4 regions of the Sodalis sp. RH16 genome follow, and region 1 is predicted to be linked to each of the others. Evidence: predicted binding sites of a transcription regulator. Region 1 holds the regulator's gene; each other region holds the start of a gene.
What was found. Region 1 encodes CRP, which controls carbon source genes, mostly activating them, when cyclic AMP is high. Its sites were predicted from a motif close to ATGTGANNNNNNTCACAT; they were not measured.
Positions count from the first base shown of each region.

Region 2: msrB (peptide-methionine (R)-S-oxide reductase MsrB) is a predicted target of CRP. The motif match lies at 1,276-1,293, and genes of this name have one in related genera.
Region 3: garD (galactarate dehydratase) is a predicted target of CRP. The motif match lies at 2,009-2,026, and genes of this name have one in related genera.
Region 4: ACL2XJ_RS25545 (GntP family permease) is a predicted target of CRP. The motif match lies at 1,653-1,670, and genes of this name have one in related genera.

Region 1 is NZ_CP178737.1:2,281,077-2,284,219, forward strand. Features, by position in the region: gene ACL2XJ_RS10370 (YccS/YhfK family putative transporter) at 1-948, opposite strand, end outside; gene crp (cAMP-activated global transcriptional regulator CRP) at 1,000-1,632, opposite strand; gene ACL2XJ_RS10380 (OsmC family protein) at 1,947-2,354, shown strand; gene ACL2XJ_RS10385 (phosphoribulokinase) at 2,401-3,143, opposite strand, start outside.
Region 2 is NZ_CP178737.1:5,033,289-5,036,431, reverse strand. Features, by position in the region: gene gapA (glyceraldehyde-3-phosphate dehydrogenase) at 70-1,068, opposite strand; gene msrB (peptide-methionine (R)-S-oxide reductase MsrB) at 1,419-1,832, shown strand; gene ACL2XJ_RS22930 (YeaC family protein) at 1,907-2,185, shown strand; gene pncA (bifunctional nicotinamidase/pyrazinamidase) at 2,322-2,957, opposite strand; gene ansA (asparaginase) at 2,954-3,143, opposite strand, start outside.
Region 3 is NZ_CP178737.1:312,313-315,455, reverse strand. Features, by position in the region: gene gudD (glucarate dehydratase) at 1-203, shown strand, start outside; gene garD (galactarate dehydratase) at 263-1,837, opposite strand; gene ACL2XJ_RS01490 (MFS transporter) at 2,343-3,143, shown strand, end outside.
Region 4 is NZ_CP178737.1:5,567,204-5,570,346, forward strand. Features, by position in the region: gene ACL2XJ_RS25540 (glycerate kinase) at 1-108, opposite strand, end outside; gene ACL2XJ_RS25545 (GntP family permease) at 137-1,432, opposite strand; gene ACL2XJ_RS25550 (hypothetical protein) at 1,725-2,564, shown strand; partial or broken gene ACL2XJ_RS25555 (PTS sugar transporter subunit IIB) at 2,527-2,646, shown strand; gene ACL2XJ_RS25560 (Kdo hydroxylase family protein) at 2,955-3,143, shown strand, end outside.

The DNA.
Region 1 (3,143 bases):
AAATTGCCCCACCGGATTATCCGGATTTCGCTGGGCAATTTTTTCCACCGCCGACAGGGCTTCCGCCATGGTGAAACGGCCCGATAACCGATGATAAAGGATATCGTCCGCTACCACCCGCAGCCGGGCGGCAATCAATTGGGCATTATAGCGGATCACCGCTTCAGCGTGACTCTGCTCCACCAGCTTCTGCACTTCGTCCGGCTGATGCAAACTGACGGCGATATGCTCTTGCAGGTCCAGAGCCACCTGAAATGTCCGCAGCAGACGTTTGTACTGAAGCTGATGGTTGGCCGACAGCATATGCAGCTGCTGGTAAATTTGCGCAATCAGATCAATCACCCGCTGCTGCCGGGCAAACAGCGGCGGCAGGGCGGTTTCCGGGTCGGTATGCTGGGTCAGCAGGCTGTATTTCGCCTCGATATAATCCGCGAGCTCTCTATAGAGCAGGCTGAGGGTTTCCCGCATCGGCTGCTCTTTAAGCCATCGGAACCACAGGCCGGTAAACAGCCCGTACCAGGCGGTACCGGCGATATACAGCAGCGGCGGGATCCACACCGGGGCGTTGCCGGTCAGGCCGAGGGTAAAAATGGCGGCGATAAGGGAGGCGGGTAATAACCGCCCGTGCAACGGACTGATTTCACCGGTGACGCCCAGCACCAGCGCCAGGCCCACCATGATAAAGGGCAAGGGTACGTGTACAAAGAGCAGCCACTGGATCAGTACGCTGCTGACGGCGAACAGCGTACCGCCGATGGCCAGGCGTTTAAAAAAGCGTTTATGCAGGGTATCCAGGCCGGCGATGTTGCAACAGGCGGGCACCAGGGAGAACAGCAGGCCGTTCTGCAGGCTGCCGAACAATAGCCCTATCGCCACCGGCAGGCAAAGCACGATGGTTTGCCGCAAGGCATAGTTGACTTCGGGGTGATAGATCAGTCGACGCCACATGCTGCCAACAAGCAGGCGTGGCACAGAGTACCACGCCTGTTTGATTAACGTTTAACGCGTACCGTAAACGACAATGGTCTTGCCGTGTGCGGAGATGAGATTTTGATCTTCCAGCATTTTCAGAATACGGCCCACCGTTTCACGGGAACAGCCGACAATCTGGCCGATTTCCTGGCGGGTAATCTTGATTTGCATGCCGTCGGGGTGGGTCATGGCGTCGGGTTGTTTCGCCAGATTAAGCAAGGTTTGCGCGATACGTCCCGTGACGTCGAGAAACGCCAGATTACCGACTTTTTCCGAGGTGACCTGCAAGCGGCTGGCCATCTGCGCCGACAGACGCATCAGGATATCCGGATTCACCTGAATCAGTTGCCGGAATTTTTTATAAGAAATTTCAGCCACTTCACAAGCGGTTTTCGCACGAACCCAGGCGCTGCGCTCCTGGCCTTCTTCGAATAAGCCCAATTCCCCGATAAAATCCCCCTGGTTAAGGTAGGACAAGATCATCTCTTTACCTTCTTCATCTTTTATCAGCACCGCGACGGCGCCTTTGACGATGTAGTAAAGTGTTTCAGCTTTTTCGCCTTGATGTATTAGCGTACTCTTCGATGGATACTTGTGAATATGGCAATGAGACAGGAACCATTCGAGAGTCGGGTCTGTTTGCGGTTTGCCGAGAACCATTCGCTGTTATCCTCTTTTGTCATCGCTGTCCTTGTTCAGGACATCGTATTCCCTATTACGGCGCTGTTTTATCGATCCATCTCCGTTGTAAACGGAGCGACGTTAGGGAACTTATTAGGGTCTGGTTTTAGTGATGTTCCGATCGCTCTCTTGCCCTTTCATTATCATGAGGTCGATCCAGCCTTGTTTTTAGCATAGGTTTGAAGCAGTGTCTTCTGTTGTCTTGCATCAGCATGAAGTATGTTAGGTAACATTGCCACCTTTCCAATAAAAATGTAGGGTGCAGGAAAAACTTTTTATCTGGAGTCATCATAATGCAAGCACGAGTAAAATGGGTCGAAGGTCTGTCTTTTATAGGTGAATCCGCCTCCGGCCACCAGATTTTGATGGATGGCAACGCAGGGGAAAAAGCGCCCAGCCCAATGGAAATGGTACTTATGGCGGCTGGGGGGTGCAGCGCCATCGACGTGGTATCGATTCTGCAAAAAGGGCGTCAGGATGTGCGTGATTGCGAAGTCAAGCTGACCTCTGAACGCCGCGACGAAGCGCCGAGGTTATTTACCCATATTAATTTACATTTTATAGTTTCCGGCACGGGGCTCACCGACAAAATCGTCGAAAGGGCGGTGGAGCTGTCAGCGGAAAAGTATTGCTCGGTGTCTTTGATGCTCGGCAAATCCGTGAACGTTACCCATAGTTTTGAAGTGCGTTTGCCGTCCTGAATGACGGATGCGTTACCGCGGGCGCGACGCTCCGGCCGCGCCCGGTTTATTCAATGCGTTTGCCTTCCAGCAGCTGCTTTACCAATGGTCCCATGATCAGTTCCATCGCCAGCCCCATTTTCCCTCCCGGTACCACCAGCGTATTGATATTGGAAATAAACGACCCCTGCAGCATCGCCAGCAGATAGGGGAAGTCGATATGATCCAGGCCGCGAAAGTGAATTACCACAAAGCTTTCGTCCAGCGAAGGGATGGCCTTGGCGGCAAAGGGGTTGGACGTGTCCACCGTGGGAACCCGTTGAAAATTGATATGGGTACGGGAAAATTGCGGTGTGATGTAGCTGATATAGTCTTCCATCGATCGCACCACGGAATCCATCACCGCTTCCCGGGAGTGTCCGCGTTCGCTGGTATCGCGCACCAGCTTTTGTATCCATTCCAGGTTGACGATGGGTACTACACCCACCAGGAGATCCACATGCTGCGCCACATTATGGTGGTCGGTAACCACCCCGCCGTGCAGCCCCTCGTAAAACAGCACATCCGTCGGCTCCGGCAGCGGCTGCCAGGGAGTAAAGGTGCCGGGAATCTGATTGTAGGGAACGGCTTCGTCATAGGTGTGCAGATATTTTCGCGCTTTGCCGTGGCCGGTGAGCCCATACTGCAGGAAGGTGTGTTCCAATAGGCCGAAGTCATTGGCTTCCGGCCCGAAATAGCTGATATGTCGCCCGAGATCGCGGGCCTTGCGAATGGCCATGTCCATTTCCGGACGGGTAAAATGGTGGAAAC
Region 2 (3,143 bases), 2.8 Mb from region 1:
GAAATGAGGAAACGGATCAAATAAAAAGGGCGACATCGCTGTCGCCCCCTACATATTTGCTATCGGCAATTATTTCTTGGCGATATGGGAAATCAGATCCAGCACTTTATTGGAGTAACCGGTTTCGTTATCGTACCAGGATATCAGTTTGACAAAGTTCTTGTTCAAAGCAATACCGGCTTTGGCATCAAATACGGAAGTCAGTTTTTCACCGTTGAAATCGGTAGAGACGACGTCATCGGTAGTATAGCCCAGGATGCCTTTCAGTTCGCCTTCGGACGCTTCTTTCATCGCGGCGCAGATTTCTTCATACGTTGCGCTTTTTTCGATGCGAGCGGTCAAATCCACTACGGACACGTTCGGCGTCGGAACACGGAATGACATACCGGTCAGTTTACCGTTCAGCTCAGGGATAACTTTACCCACTGCTTTAGCCGCGCCGGTAGAGGACGGAATAATGTTCTGGGATGCGCCGCGGCCGCCGCGCCAGTCTTTGTGGGACGGGCCGTCAACGGTTTTCTGGGTAGCGGTGGTGGCATGGACCGTAGTCATCAGGGCTTCGACGATGCCGAATTTGTCGTTCAGCACTTTAGCCAGCGGGGCCAGGCAGTTGGTAGTACATGAGGCGTTGGAAACGATATCCTGGCCGTCATAGGACTTGTGGTTGACGCCCATGACGAACATCGGGGTATTGTCCTTGGAAGGACCGGTCAACACCACTTTCTTTGCGCCGGCGGTGATATGCTTGCGAGCGGTTTCGTCGGTGAGGAAGATACCGGTGGCTTCTGCGACTACGTCGACGCCGATTTCGCCCCATTTCAGGTTAGCCGGATCTTTCTCTGCGGTAACACGGATAGTTTTACCGTTAACAACCAGATGGCCATTCTGGACTTCCACGGTGCCGTTGAAACGGCCGTGGGTTGAATCATACTTCAGCATGTAAGCCATGTAGTCAGCATCTAACAGGTCGTTGATTCCGACGATTTCCACATCGTCACGTTCCTGCGCAGCACGGAAAACAATGCGGCCGATACGGCCAAAACCGTTGATACCTACTTTGATAGTCATATATTCCACCAGCTATTTGTTAGTGAATAAAAGGTTGCTTGTAAATTTACAAAAACCTCACGCAGCGTCAAGCGGAATCGTGTCAATAGTTGCTACAAATCAAACCCGACAATACCATTCGAACGTTAATCGTTCGTTCCGCTGCCTGCTCAGCTACGAATAATATGAGGTCGTTCGACCTCAATTAAAACTGCACCTGGCAGTTAAATGTGATGTTCATCACACTTACCGCTCACGTTGTTTCTCGTTCCCTAGTTTAAGCTAAAAATGTCTCCGATGTTGTTAATTATTTGTTATAATGAGCCGGTTTTGACCTGCTTTATTCCATTAACCGTCCGGGAATCGCACTTATGGCTAACGACGAATCGATACGACCGCCTACGGACTCATTGACCGAAATGCAGCGGTATGTCACGCAGCAGCGGGGCACCGAGCCGCCCTACAGCGGTAAATTACTGGAGAACAAGCGGACCGGGCAGTACCATTGCCTGGTGTGCAATGCGCCGCTGTTTTATTCTGCAAGCAAATATGACTCCGGCTGCGGCTGGCCGAGTTTTTATGAGCCGGTAAGCGATACCGCCATCCGCTATCTGGATGACGACTCCCACGGCATGCACCGGGTAGAGATCCGTTGCGGCGCCTGCGATGCCCATTTGGGACATGTTTTCCCTGACGGACCGCAGCCTACCGGTGCCCGCTTTTGCGTGAATTCCGCCTCCCTGCGTTTCAAAGACCAGGACAATGGCGAAGAGATCAGCGGCTGACACTCTGTCATGTTTATCGCTTTAACGATTCAGCTAATTATTCATGTTGCAGATATTCCCCTAAGGAGAAATTCATGGATGTCGACGCGCTAATGGCAACCCTGACCCCGGAAATCTACCAGAGGCTGTTAACGGCGGTGGAGTTGGGAAAATGGCCTGACGGCGTTCGCCTTACCGAAGAACAAAAAGAGCATTGCCTGCAAATAGTCATGCTTTGGCAGGCCAGAAACAATCACCGGCCGGAGCATATGAGCATCGGTACCGACGGCAGCATTGTAATGAAAAGCAAGCGGGAACTGCTGGCGGAATTCACCGGCGAGCCGCCGGAGATTTTTCGAGCCAAGCCGGATTAATGAGGCGCGGGCCTGCTTTTGTATCGGTTCAAGCCGGATAAACGCGGTTAGGGCATGCCTGCATAGATAGCGATTCGGCGCGGGCAGGGACGGGTATCGCAGCGATTCGGCACCGCAGATGTCTACCACCCGGCCTTCAGCATCCGGCGGTGAACTCTGCCAGGGTGATAAGTCCCGCTCCGAGGCGCTGCATCTCTTCCAATGCCCTGGCGCTGTCGCCGGGATGAAGGTCCACGCCCCTGCAGCCGTCTAAGATAACATCCACGGCGTAGCCCAGCGAGAGGGCGTCCAGCACGGTATAATTCACGCAATAATCCGTCGCCAGGCCCATGATGGAGAGGCTATGGATTCCTTGGGCCTGCAGATAGGCGTGCAGCTCGGTTTGGGCTCGATGACCGTTATCGTAAAAAGCGCTGTAGCTGTCGATGCCGGCCTGACGGCCTTTATAGATGCGGCGGCGGATGCCTTCTGCATCCAGTTCGGGATGCAACTGCGCCCCGGTGGTATCCTGTACGCAATGCACCGGCCACCATACCTGGGACAGACCATCCAGCAGCCCGATTTCACCCACCCGTCCGCCGGAGTTCACGGCAAAGCTGCCGTGATTTGACGGATGCCAGTCCAGTGATGCCACGACCGGTATGTCTTCCCGGCGGCAGAACGCTATGGCTCGATTCGCCACCGCAATGACTTTATCGCCATCGGTAACCGCCAGAGCGCCGCCCGGGCAAAAGTCATTTTGCAAATCAATCAGCAGCAAAGCCTGTTTCATGCTGTTTCTCCGCTTATATCATCGCCGGTCAGCTCGCCGCGCAAATCCTGTTGCATGATGTGCCGTATCTCATCGGCCGGGAGCGATTGGCTGAGCAAATAGTGCAGTTTGGTCAGCGCCGCTTCAACCGTCATATCGAAGCCGCTGATAACGCCCGATCGCGCCAGAGCGTTGCCGGTGGCATAG
Region 3 (3,143 bases), 2.0 Mb from region 1:
AAGAGCCGCTGCAAATTATCGGCGGCAAGGTCAAGGTACCGGAAAAACCGGGACTGGGCATTGAGCTGGATATGGCTCGGGTAATGGAAGGCAACGCGCTTTATCAACAACACGGCCTGGGGGCGCGGGACGATGCCGCCGCCATGCAATACCTGATTCCCAACTGGACATTTGATAATAAACGCCCGGCGCTGGTGCGGTAGTCCGGCATTGGCATAAAAACAAAAAGGCCGGGTAATCCCGGCCTCTGTTTAATGGTTTATCAGGTCACCGGCGCCGGGTTGAATACCGACAGGGCGTTATGGATGCCCCATTGATCGGACCAGGTTTTTTTGCGGCCGCTGGCGATGTCCAGAATAAAGTTGAACAGCTGCCAGCCCACGTCTTCGATGGTGGCTTCGCCGGTGGCGATGGTACCGGCGTTGATATCCATCAAATCGTACCAGCGATCCGCCAGGGCATTGCGGGTGGCCATTTTAATTACCGGTATCGCCGCCAGGCCGTAAGGGGTGCCGCGGCCGGTGGTGAATACCTGGACGGTAATGCCCGACGCCAGCTGCTGCGTGCCGCAGATAAAATCGCTGGCCGGGGTGGCGGCGAATATCAGCCCGCGTTTAGTGGGGCGCTGGCCGGGGGACAGCACTTCGACAATGGCGCTGGTACCGGATTTGGCGATGGAGCCCAGGGCCTTTTCCACCACGTTTGCCAGTCCGCCTCTCTTGTTGCCTGGGGAGGGGTTGGCGCTACGGTCGGTTTGGCCGTTGCTCAGATAATTGTCGTACCAGGCCATTTCCTCAAGCAGCCGGCGGCCTACATGCTCATCGGCGGCGCGCGGGGTCAGCAGATGGATGGCATCGCGTACCTCAGTGACTTCGGAAAACATCACCGTAGCGCCGCAGCGTACCAGCAGATCCGAGGCGAAACCCACCGCCGGATTGGCGGTAACGCCGGAAAACGCGTCGCTGCCGCCGCACTGCATGCCGATCACGAGATCAGAAGCGGGGCAGGTTTCGCGCTTGCGGGCATTCAGGCGTTTCAGATGCTCTTCCGCCACCTGCAAAATATCATCCACCATGGATTTAAAGCCGACGTGCTTTTCATCCTGCAACCGCGTGATACTGACGCCCGCGCTCTCAACCGCGATGGGAATTTCATCCTCGGTGCCGGTCAACAGGCGTTCCGGCTGCAGCTTTTCGCAGCCCAGGCCGACTATCATGATTTCGCCGCCGAAATTGGGATTCAGCGCGATATTGTGAATGGTGCGAATCGGCACCACCGCGGCGGGGGCATTGATGGCCACTCCGCAGCCGTACAAATGGTTCAACCCCACCACGCCGTCCACATTGGGATATTTCGGCAGCAGATCCCGTTCAATAAGCTTGACCACGAACTCCACCACTCCCGCCACACAATGGACGCTGGTGGTAATGCCGAGCAGATTTTTGGTGCCGACGCTGCCGTCCGGGTTGCGATAGCCTTCAAAGGTATACCCTTCCAACGGCGGCAACGGGGCCGGCACTTTGGTGGCCAGGGGCAGTGATTCAAGGGGCGGCGCCTCGGGCAATACCACCAGGGATTCGTCTATCCAGCTGCCCTGTTTAATATCCCGTACGGCATAGCCGATGATTTCTCCATATCGAACAATATTACCGCCTTTGGCAATATCATGTAATGCGACTTTATGTCCTTGGGGAATATGCTCGACAAGCTCCAGCCCATCAGGAAATTTAGTACCGGCCGGCAGACCGTTATTGTTCACGATAATAGCAACATTATCGGTATCGTGAACTTTAATATACAATGCGTTGTCGACATTGTGGGTGATAATTGATGACATAAATGTCTCCGTAAATACTACTTGAGGGTCATAACCTCGAAATAGCAGAGCATCAACGCTAACGGTATGGGTGTAACGATAGTATAAGCGGTTTTAGTAGGGTTTTGCATTGTGCAACTGAACTATTTTTAGCGTGTAAATGCGCTAATTATAGTGCTAATGACATACATAAAGTGATGCTGGTCGCTATTCCCCGCGTTAAAAAAAACCTGTCGCCAATAACGTGATACGGCACGGGTTTTGTCATGTTTTTGCCTAAAAAAATTGAGTTTTAACGTTAAATACTTGGGCGGATGCATAATGCCATTTTGTGCTGCTGTTTTTATACTAGCATTGCCTTTGTAATGAAAGGAAAAAGGAATGGATTTGGCGCTGCGGTAAAAGCAGCACAATATAAAATCACTGAGTGAAAAATATCAACTTCATATATAGACGCGTAGCGCAAAAATATTATCACCCTGATTTTTGCATTCTTAAATAGACTCCCTTGATGAGAGCATATTCTATGAGCACTACACCTCTGGCTACCCATAAAACAACATCTCACGTTCGTTACGTTATTTTATTGATCATTTTCCTGGTGACCGCCGTCAACTATGCCGACCGGGCCACCCTGTCCATCGCCGGCACCAGCGTTGCCAAGGATCTCGGGCTTGATCCCGGCCAGATGGGCGAGATATTTTCCGCTTTCGGCTGGGCCTACCTGGTAATGCAAATTCCCGGCGGCTGGCTGCTGGACCGTTTCGGTTCCAAGCGGGTCTACACCTACAGCCTCTTTTTCTGGTCGCTGTTTACGCTGCTGCAGGGATTTGTCGGCTGGTTTCCCCTGGCCTACGGGGCGTTCACGCTGTTTGTGCTGCGCTTTATGCTGGGTTTTGCCGAAGCGCCGTCATTTCCCGCCAATGCCCGCATCGTCGCCGCCTGGTTTCCCACCAAAGAGCGCGGCACCGCCTCGGCCATCTTCAACTCTGCACAGTATTTTTCCCTGGCGATTTTTTCACCGCTACTGGGCTGGTTAACCTATGCCCTGGGCTGGATGCATGTCTTTACCGTCATGGGCGTGATTGGCTTTATCCTCACCATCGCCTGGGTGAAATATCTTCATAATCCCAATAAGCATCCCAGCGTGTCCCGCGCCGAATTGGATTATATGGCGGCCGGCGGCGCGGTGGTGGATATGGATGCCCCCGGTTCTATCAGCCGGGACGGCCCGAAGTGGAATTATATCAAGCAGATGCTCACCGATCGCATGATGCTGGGTGTGTTCTTCGGACAATATTTTATTAATAGCATTACCTGGTTTTTC
Region 4 (3,143 bases), 2.9 Mb from region 1:
AAACTCGGCATCGGGGAAAACGGTTTTGAAACCTTGTTCCATCGCCACGCAAACCTGTTTGGCGGTCATGCTCTCTTTAAAGGAATCCGGCGCCAGGACGAATTTCATGTGGGTCATAATGCTTACCTTCATACAATTACAGAATAAAGCCATAAAGCAGCGTGGCGATAATGGTCATGGTGCCCCCCACCAGCGCTTCATAAGGAATCAGGCCGATACGTTGCCTGATGGACATAAACATGCTGTTGGCGGTGACGTGGAAATAATTGCCCTGCGGCAGGGAATCGATTACCGTGGCGCCGGTGTGCATCATGACCGCCGAGGCCAGGGCCGGAATCCCCATATGGATAAGGGTGGAGCCGAACGTGCCGGTGGCGAGAATAACGCCGGTGGAGGTTGATGCGGTGGCGGCGGCCATCAGGATGCCCGATATCGGGGCGAGGAAGGTGCCCGAGATGCCCGCCGCGTTTATCAGGGCAATCACCTGCTCGGAAAGAGTGGACGCGCCGATTAATCCGGCTATGGCGCCGGCGCCGATAAGTATCAGCACGGTAGCGGTCATTTTTTCAATGCCGGAGGTGGTGTATTGAATGATTTTCCCGCTTTGCCCCATGGCCACCATACCGACAATGCCCGCGATAGGCAGCACATACATCGCGTCAAGTTTGAATGCGCTTAATGCGCTGATATGCAAAATGGAACCCAGGGGGTTGATCATCAGCAATATCACCGCCACGGCGGGAGCGACGATGGATTTTCCCAGCGACGGACCGCTGACCTGCGCGCGGGTATCGGTATCGGCTTCCGCATCCGAGACCATTTGTCCCTTATGCTTAATCAGCGAAGCCAGCAATACGGTGACAATTAATCCGCCGATGGCCGGAATAAAACCGGCAATCATGACATCGCTTAAGCCAAGATGAAAACCATTGGCCGCCGCGATGGTATTAGGGTTGGGGGAAATAATATTGCCCGCTTTGCCGCCGCCGGATAACGCCAATAATAAAGCGGTTTTGGATAATCCCATCCTGTTGCCCACCGAAAGGGCAATGGGCGCCACAATCAGCACCGCCACGGGAATAAATACCCCTACGGCGGTAATAACCATGGTGGCAAGCGCCAAGGCAAAAATGGCTTTACCTTCGCCCATCCGGCGGACTATTTCCCGGGCAATGGTATTTGCGGCGCCGGATTCCATCATGACCCCCGCCAGGATCCCTGCCGCCAATACCCTGATTACCGTACCCATAATGCTTTGGGTGCCTGATATAAGCACGTTGATGGTTTGCTGTAAATCAGCGCCGCCGATAATGGCGCCGGCAATGGCGCCAAAAAACAGGGCATAGACGGGATTGATTTTTCTTAATATTAAAAATATGGCAATAAACAGACCCAATATGGCGCCATACCAAGCCAAATGCAAATCGTGCATGGGATTAAAACTCCAGTTTTAAATGTAAGGTTATTTAATTATGAAAAGTAGAGATAATTATTTTATTGAATGTAATTTCTTTGAAATTTCATTCATTGCTATTTCCTGCGTGAATCTGAAACCTGGCGATATTATCCGGGGGCCGCCGGTTTTTTAATATGTCGGGATGGATAAAAAACAGTCCGGGAAGGAATATTTATTGCGCCGCCTGTCCAGTAAAAGGTGATGCTTATCACAAAGCGTTCCGGGGCAAAACCGCCAGGGGAGCGGCCGCGAAAATCTGCAAACCCTTATGCGCATCGGACTGCGCCGTGATAACGATCGCGGATTTTCCGGTGAAACAGGCGCAGTGTTCGCCGCCACGGCGGAATTCACGCTGCCCTTGTGGTATTTACTGTTGATCTTCCGGCCGGATCAGTGGGCGTTAGCGGAACGCGCGCTGACGGTATATCGCCATGGCGCCCAATCCTTTTTCAGTCATCAGGCGGACCGGGTCATGCAGCTGGCCGAGGCCGATGCACCGCTGGTGGTGAGCCTGGGCTCCGCTTCGTTGCGATACATTGCCGCCGACGCCAGCCTTAAACTGCTGGAGATGTGTAACGGCCTGCAGGTCGCCGACGATCACAGCAGCCTATCGTTTCGCCACGGCCCCAAACTGATAGTGAACCAGCCGGTCGCGGTGATAGTGTATCTTTCACCAGACGAGGAGATACTCCGCTATGACCTGGATATGGCGGCCGAGCTGAAAGCCCAGCGCCATCCCCTGGGCAAGGTCGTCGGCATTTATGCCGCGGAGGATCCCCGCGCCGCTTTATCTGCATATTGCCGGGGTATTCGCCAACGTATTGAGTTCGGCGACTACCCGCTCGGGTCGCTGTTGCCGCCATGGCTGGCGGATCCGTCGCTGCCGGTGGGGTTGAGCGATAAAATGGCGCAATTGGACCTGCGGCATCATACCGTCATACTTCATGACGCAACGCGGCAACCTTCTCCGTGCACAATCCCTGTGTCCCTTCTTTGCATCCATCCTGCCTGTTTTTCCCCACGGATGCGAAGACGGGATACGGTCAGTCTTAACGGCAAGGAGAAACATCATGGCAACTCCCAATATTCTCTTATTGCGCATCGATAATCGCCTGGTCCACGGACAGGTCGGCGTCGCATGGTCCTCTTCACTGGGCGCGAACCTGCCGGCGGCGGCGGAAAGCGCCATTTAATGTGTGATTCAGGACACAGTTTCAACACAGCAAAAAATACCCTCTCCCGGCCGCCGGATGGAAATACATCAATAAAACAGCTGATTTATATTCAGGTGGATCCCCCGCCGGTTCGATCTCAATTCGTTATGCCTATTATTCCGGGAGAAATACATTAACGTTCATGGATCATTACATTCTGGCGTTTGAAATATAGTTTTATTGTATTTAAGCTTCGTTTAATACTGATATTGTATTGCTCCAGAATATCGTGAGAGAGTTGATAACCAAGTATGACGGTTATATAGCAATAGCAAGGACATGATATGTCAGATAATAAAATTGTCTTTGAGCACGCCGTAACCACGTTTACCCATGAACGGTGGGACGCGGACGGACAAGATGCGCCTTTCGCCCTGGAAGCGCTGGAAGAGGGAAAAATACTTTTTTTCCCCCACCTCTCGTTTAGCCTGACCGCGGATGAAATCGCCCTCCTGGATCCGACGCTGGTGGAT